DNA from 2 places in the Metabacillus mesotrionivorans genome. Region 1 is predicted to be linked to the other one. Evidence: a T-box and tRNA genes for the amino acid it is inferred to sense, from the RefSeq annotation. Region 1 holds a T-box; the other holds one or more tRNA genes.

Region 1 (3,074 bases):
GGACGTAAAAAAATTCGTCATGGCAGAAAGATTTGCAAAAATTGCTGCCGATCTATTGGGTGTCGACGGAGTAAGGATTTATCATGATCAGGCCCTTTACAAAGAGCCTGGCGGCGGACATACGCCATGGCATCAGGATCAGACATACTGGCCTATCGATACAGAGAAGACGATCACGATGTGGATGCCGCTTGTGGATGTGACAGATCAAATGGGCTCCATGAGTTTTGCTTCAGGCTCCCACAAACGAGGGTACATCAGCAAGCTCGGCATTTCCGATGAATCTCACCGGACACTAGGAGAGTATATCGATCAAAATGATTATAAGAAGGTGACTTATGGCGCCATGAACGCAGGGGATGCCACATTTCATTACGGATGGACACTGCACAGCGCCCCGGGAAATCCATCGGATTCAACCCGCGAAGTGATGACAGTCATTTACATGGCAGACGGGACGAAGGTCGCTGAAATAGATAATGAAGCAAGAGCCAACGACTTAAAACAATGGATGCCCGGGCTTGTTACCGGGGATGCTGTGAACAGTCCTCTCAACCCGCTTGTTTATCATAAAACGAAAAAAGCAGATGAGAAATGACGGCAGAGTTAATCAGCATAAAGTCGCTTTGGGGAATGCCTGGGCCTTTAGAAACACAATTTCAGCGTATTTACGATGCCGGCTATAAAGGAATTGAATCCCCGCTGCCTGACAGCGGAATAAGGTCTGAATTTAAAGAGCTTCTGCATCAGTACGGGTTTGTTTATGTCGCGCAGATCTTTGCAGACGACAGCAAAAGCTTTGAGGACCAGGTTCAAAAAGCCGCTGAATTAAACCCGTTGCTGATCAATTCCCAAAGTGCCAAAGACTCCATGCCATTTGAAGAGCAGCTGGACTTTTTCATAAGGGCAGTGAATGTCGAAAGGGCAATTGGTCTTCCTGTTTCGCACGAAACACACAGGGGAAGAGCGATGTACAGCCCATGGACAACCGGCCGGCTGCTGCGCGAAATAGAGGATCTCAAGCTTACTGCCGATTTCAGCCACTGGGTATGTGTGTGCGAGTCACTGCTTGAGGATCATGCAGAATGGATCAAGCTTGCGGCAGACAGGACCATCCACGTGCATACGAGAACCGGCCATGCGCAGGGGCCGCAGGTGCCTGACCCGAGAGATCCGGTCTGGCGGAAAGAACACGATGCCCATTTGAAATGGTGGCGGTCGATCTTTACCCGTCATAAGCGAGAGGGAACCGATTTAACCTTTACGCCTGAATACGGTCCGCCGGGCTATATGCCGACAGTTCCTTTCACACAGGATCCGGTAAGCGATTTGTGGGAGATCTGCCTCTGGAAAAAACAGGTTATAGAGAGCGAATGGGCAAAAAAAGACCTGCTTGAAGAACAAGAGCAAAAACAGGGACAGTAACGTCTGCAGAAGCTGAAGGAAAAGAAAGAAGAAGAGAAAAAAACAAAAGCTTTGAAGAACTGCTTAATGACAGTATTTTAAAGTGGTCGGATTAAAATTAAGAAATGCCTCCGCTTAAGTTTAAGTTGTGGAGGGAGAACTGAAAATACGAAAAGCAGCAGGTTAATTCGCATGTGAATTTAGCCTGCTATTTTTTGGTTGCTTTTCAAAAGTAAATGGATATAATATACATTAATAGATAATAAAATCATTGATAAAGAGAGTAATTATTTGTGGAAAATAAGCGAGTCAGGGATGGTGGGAGCCTGTCATGAAGCAAGTAATGAACCGGACTTTTGAGATGCTTTCCTGAAATCAGTAGGGGGAGCCGGGGGAACACCCCGTTACTAATGGTGAGTGGTTTTTTAATTTTAAAAAACAAGTAGAGTGGTACCACGGGAACATAAAGTTTCCGTCTCTTTTTTAAGAGACGGGAGCTTTTTTATTTTGGAGGAGGAAACGTATGGGCTTTAAACTTATCTTTGCAGACATATTATTTAAAGTGTTGAATGAGCAGCTGGAAAAGAGCAAAATCATCCTGATGATTGAAAAACCGAAATTTGAGAACATGGGAGATCTGTCATTTCCTTGTTTTGAATTGGCAAAAAGCTTTCGAAAATCACCTCAAAACATCGCACTTGAGATTGCTGCAGAAATTGATGCATCAATCTTTGAAAAGGCAGAAGCAGTTAGTGGATATGTGAATGTATTTCTCGATAAGCAAAAGGTTTCATCTATTGTGCTAAAAGAAATTCTGTCTGAAAAGAATCACTATGGGGATTTAAACCTTGGAAACAACGAGGTTATTACAATTGACTTTTCATCACCTAATATCGCGAAACCTTTTTCAATGGGACATTTACGTTCAACGGTTATTGGCAATTCTCTGGCGCTTATAGCAGAAAAATGCGGTTATTCACCAGTGAGAATTAACCATTTAGGAGACTGGGGTACTCAATTTGGCAAGTTAATTGTTGCTTATAAACGATGGGGGAAAGAAGAAGAAGTAAAGATTCAGCCTATAAAAGAGCTGCTGAAATTGTATGTGAAGTTCCATGAAGAAGCAGAAAAGGATCCTAAGCTTGAGAGTGAAGCGCGAGCGTGGTTCAAAAACCTGGAAAATTCAGATCCTGAAGCCATTCAACTATGGGAATGGTTTCGGGAGGAATCATTAAAGGAGTTTTCAAAAATATATGATTTAATGGGGATAGAATTTGACTCCTATCATGGGGAAGCGTTTTATAATGACAAGATGGACAGGGTCGTTCAACTCCTTGAGGACATGAACCTGGCAGAGGAGTCTGAAGGCGCTCAAGTTGTTCCGCTCAAAGAGTTACCGCCATGCCTGATTAAAAAAAGGGATGGAACAACCCTTTATGCTACCCGCGATTTAGCGGCAGCCATTTATCGTCAGGAAACCTATCGTTTCGTAAAATCTTTATACGTAGTAGGCAACGAGCAAACCCTTCACTTTAAACAACTGTTCGCTGTGTTAGATAAAATGGGATACCAATGGCAGATGAAGCACGTGCCTTTTGGCATGATGTTAAAGGACGGAAAAAAGATGTCTACCCGTAAAGGAAAAGTTGTATTGCTTGAAGAGGTTTTAG
Region 2 (3,074 bases), on a different contig from region 1:
TTCGCATCTTCTTTTCTTACAAATTCTTTGTTCAAAAAAATCCATTGGTCACCCATAAAGAGCACACCTTTCTTTTAAAGTCTAAACGCGTTAATCAGCTGAATTCCAGTGTGTAAAAAAAATCCTTATAACGTTAGTTATGGACTCTTTTAAAAGATATAAAGTGATCTTCCTGCCGCAGCTAAACGGCCTGTTATGTTTTTCTTTTAATGAACCTCACATGTTCATGTAACTTATATTTGAGCCTATCTTACGCCCATTAAAAAGCGGTGTCAACCGTCTTTTTTTGAATTGTTAGATAATTTAGATTTGTTTGTTAATTTGTATACGCTTACATGCCTGTCATTATAGGAATTGTGTTTTTGAAAAATTTTTTTTGAAGTTTTTTTCTGTGAGATTGTCTGACAGGGTTTTGGGTGATTTCTGCTGGGGAAAAGGAACTTTTTGAGGGTGGATCCGGAATCGGATTCTTGATTAAAACGGATAAGATCCAGAGGAAAAATTATGAACATTTTTCGAACAAATGAGAGATGGCATGTTTGCAACTGTACCCGTTCCCTTTCGCTCCAGTCACTTGCTTTCCGCGGGGAGGACCGGGAGCTTCCTCAGCTGCGCTTGCGGGATCTCCCTCGTCCTCTTCATCCCGTAGAAAAGCGGAAGCGCCCGTTTTGCTCCGGCAGTCAGATAAAAAATCACCCGAAAAGTCCGCTTTTGACTTTTTGGGTGATTTTGTTCTGACAGAGGAGTTGGGCGCTGCAGCTCGACAAGGAGTCAAGTGCCTTCCGCTGCAGTCCACTGGTGTTTTACGGATAAATCAGCGAAATGCAGTGACGAAAAAAAACAAAAAAACTTCTTTCATTTTCAGAAAGAAGTTTGTATGTATATAGTATGGCGTCCCAGGAGAGATTCGAACTCCCGACCAACGGCTTAGAAGGCCGTTGCTCTATCCACTGAGCTACTGGGACATGTTTTTTTGTGACAATCGCGATTATGTATCAGCGACATTTTTTATTATATGTGTGATCAGCTATAAAGTCAATAACTTTTTCTAAAAAGTTTTGAAAGAGGGAAAAAATTCCCCCTTTCCTTTTTAAGACAGCTCAAACCTCTGCGCCATGCCTTTTACAGGCGTTCCGTCCTGCTGATAAAATGTAACAGTTGCCGACCCGTTTTGTATTTCTAATATAACATATGTTTTTTCGGTGCGCACCCTCGGCAGCCTGATGCTGCCAGGATTAATGAAGAGGATGCCGCCGGCAGATTCTGCACCAGCAATATGAGAATGCCCGAAACAGACAATCTTCGCAGCGTGATCTTCAGCAGCATATTTCAAGTTCATCAGAGTGGACTTCACGTTATGCATGTGGCCATGAGCAATGAAAAAACGGAACCCGCCTGCTTCTTCAATCAGTGCCTCCGCATATTTCTGTTCATAATCGCAGTTTCCCCGCACTGAAACAAAGCCCTGCATAGAAGGGTGATCGGCAGGCAGTTCTGAATCGCCGCAGTGAAACATTGCTTCTGTTTCGGATTCATGCCTGTTTCTGATCTCCTGAAGCTCGTCTGTCAGCCCGTGACTGTCGCTGATAATAAGAACCTTCATGACTCAAAACTCCCTGTAATCAGGCTTGGAGCAGCTCTGACAGCTTCTTTAGCGCCGCTGCCCTGTGACTGATTTTGTTTTTTTCTTCTTTCGACAGCTCGGCCATTGTTTTTGCTTTATCCTTGACGAGAAAAATCGGGTCATATCCGAACCCATTTTCTCCAGCCGGCTCTTCTGTTATATACCCTTCGACAGATCCTTCAACCGTTACCGTTTCGCGGCCGGGCTCAGCAAGGGCAAGTGCGCAGCGGAATCTCGCGGTGCGCTCTTCCTTTTCTGCGCTCTTCAGCTCGGCAAGCACCTTACGGATATTGGCTGCGTCATCTTTTTCCGGGCCTGCATATCTTGCGGAAAAAATACCCGGCTCTCCGTTCAGGTAGTCAATCGACAATCCTGAGTCGTCAGCGATCGCCATTTTTCCGTAAAGCCTGGATATTGCCTCCGCTTTTAAAATGGCATTCTCTTCAAAAGTCGAACCCGTTTCCTCCACATCAGGTGCATCGTCAAAATCAAGCAGCGAGATGCAGGTCAGATTGTAGGCAGAAAGAATCGTCTGAAATTCAAGAAGCTTTCCTGCATTTTTTGTGGCAATAATGACTTCCTTCATCAGGTTCATCCCTTTCCGTTTTTCTGATCCATAATTTTAAGCGCTAAATCACCCAGCGCTTCCATTTGGATTGTAACCAAAGATTGAATCCCTTTTTCTGCAAGGTTTAAAAGTTCATTCAGCTCTTCGCGAGAGAATGTTGCCTCTTCGCCTGTTCCCTGCAGCTCTACAAATCGTCCTGAGCCTGTCATGATGACATTCATGTCCACTTCAGCAGATGAATCTTCAATATAGTTTAAATCGAGAATCTCTCCTAGCTTTGAATCCATGCCGACAGAAGTTGCAGCAAGGAAATCTGTAATCGGAAGCGAACTGATTTTCTTTTCAGATACAAGCTTTCCAAGAGCAATCGTCATGGCCACAAATGCACCTGTAATGGATGCTGTTCTTGTACCTCCGTCCGCCTGAATCACATCACAGTCGATCCAGATTGTACGCTCGCCAAGCTTGTCCAGGTCTACCACTGCACGGAGAGCACGGCCGATTAATCGCTGAATTTCCATCGTTCTTCCGGTAATCTTTCCTTTTGACGATTCTCTGATGGTTCTCTGTTCCGTTGCGCGCGGCAGCATGGAGTATTCTGCTGTAATCCAGCCTTTTCCTTCTCCGCGCATAAACGGCGGCACACGGTCTTCAATGCTCGCATTGCAGATGACCTTTGTATCTCCCACACAGATCAGAACCGATCCTTCCGGGTGTTTCACATAATCTGTCACTATTTCTACTCGTCTGATTTCATCTTGCTTTCGTCCGTCATGTCTCATTATGATTCCTCCGATCATTCCTGATCCTGATTGATTTGCGTTTTCGTTATATGTATAGGGCTTGTCCCGGCTTCCTTTCAAAGACAAAAGGTCCGGAGGC

What was found. The T-box of region 1 lies ahead of argS (arginine--tRNA ligase). A T-box ahead of a tRNA ligase gene usually reads a tRNA of that ligase, here a tRNA-Arg.
Region 2: it has a tRNA-Arg gene. The T-box ahead of argS (arginine--tRNA ligase) is inferred to sense a tRNA for this amino acid. The anticodon was not compared.

Annotation. Positions count from the first base shown of each region.
Region 1 is NZ_JBQMFF010000002.1:798,711-801,784, reverse strand. Features, by position in the region: gene ACTSEZ_RS09135 (phytanoyl-CoA dioxygenase family protein) at 1-598, shown strand, start outside; gene ACTSEZ_RS09130 (sugar phosphate isomerase/epimerase family protein) at 595-1,425, shown strand; partial or broken gene ACTSEZ_RS09125 (DUF3886 domain-containing protein) at 1,443-1,520, shown strand; T-box leader at 1,667-1,887, shown strand; gene argS (arginine--tRNA ligase) at 1,928-3,074, shown strand, end outside.
Region 2 is NZ_JBQMFF010000004.1:252,237-255,310, reverse strand. Features, by position in the region: gene ilvE (branched-chain-amino-acid transaminase) at 1-56, opposite strand, end outside; tRNA gene ACTSEZ_RS13510 (tRNA-Arg) at 890-965, opposite strand; gene ACTSEZ_RS13505 (metallophosphoesterase family protein) at 1,091-1,603, opposite strand; gene ACTSEZ_RS13500 (XTP/dITP diphosphatase) at 1,623-2,210, opposite strand; gene rph (ribonuclease PH) at 2,216-2,974, opposite strand.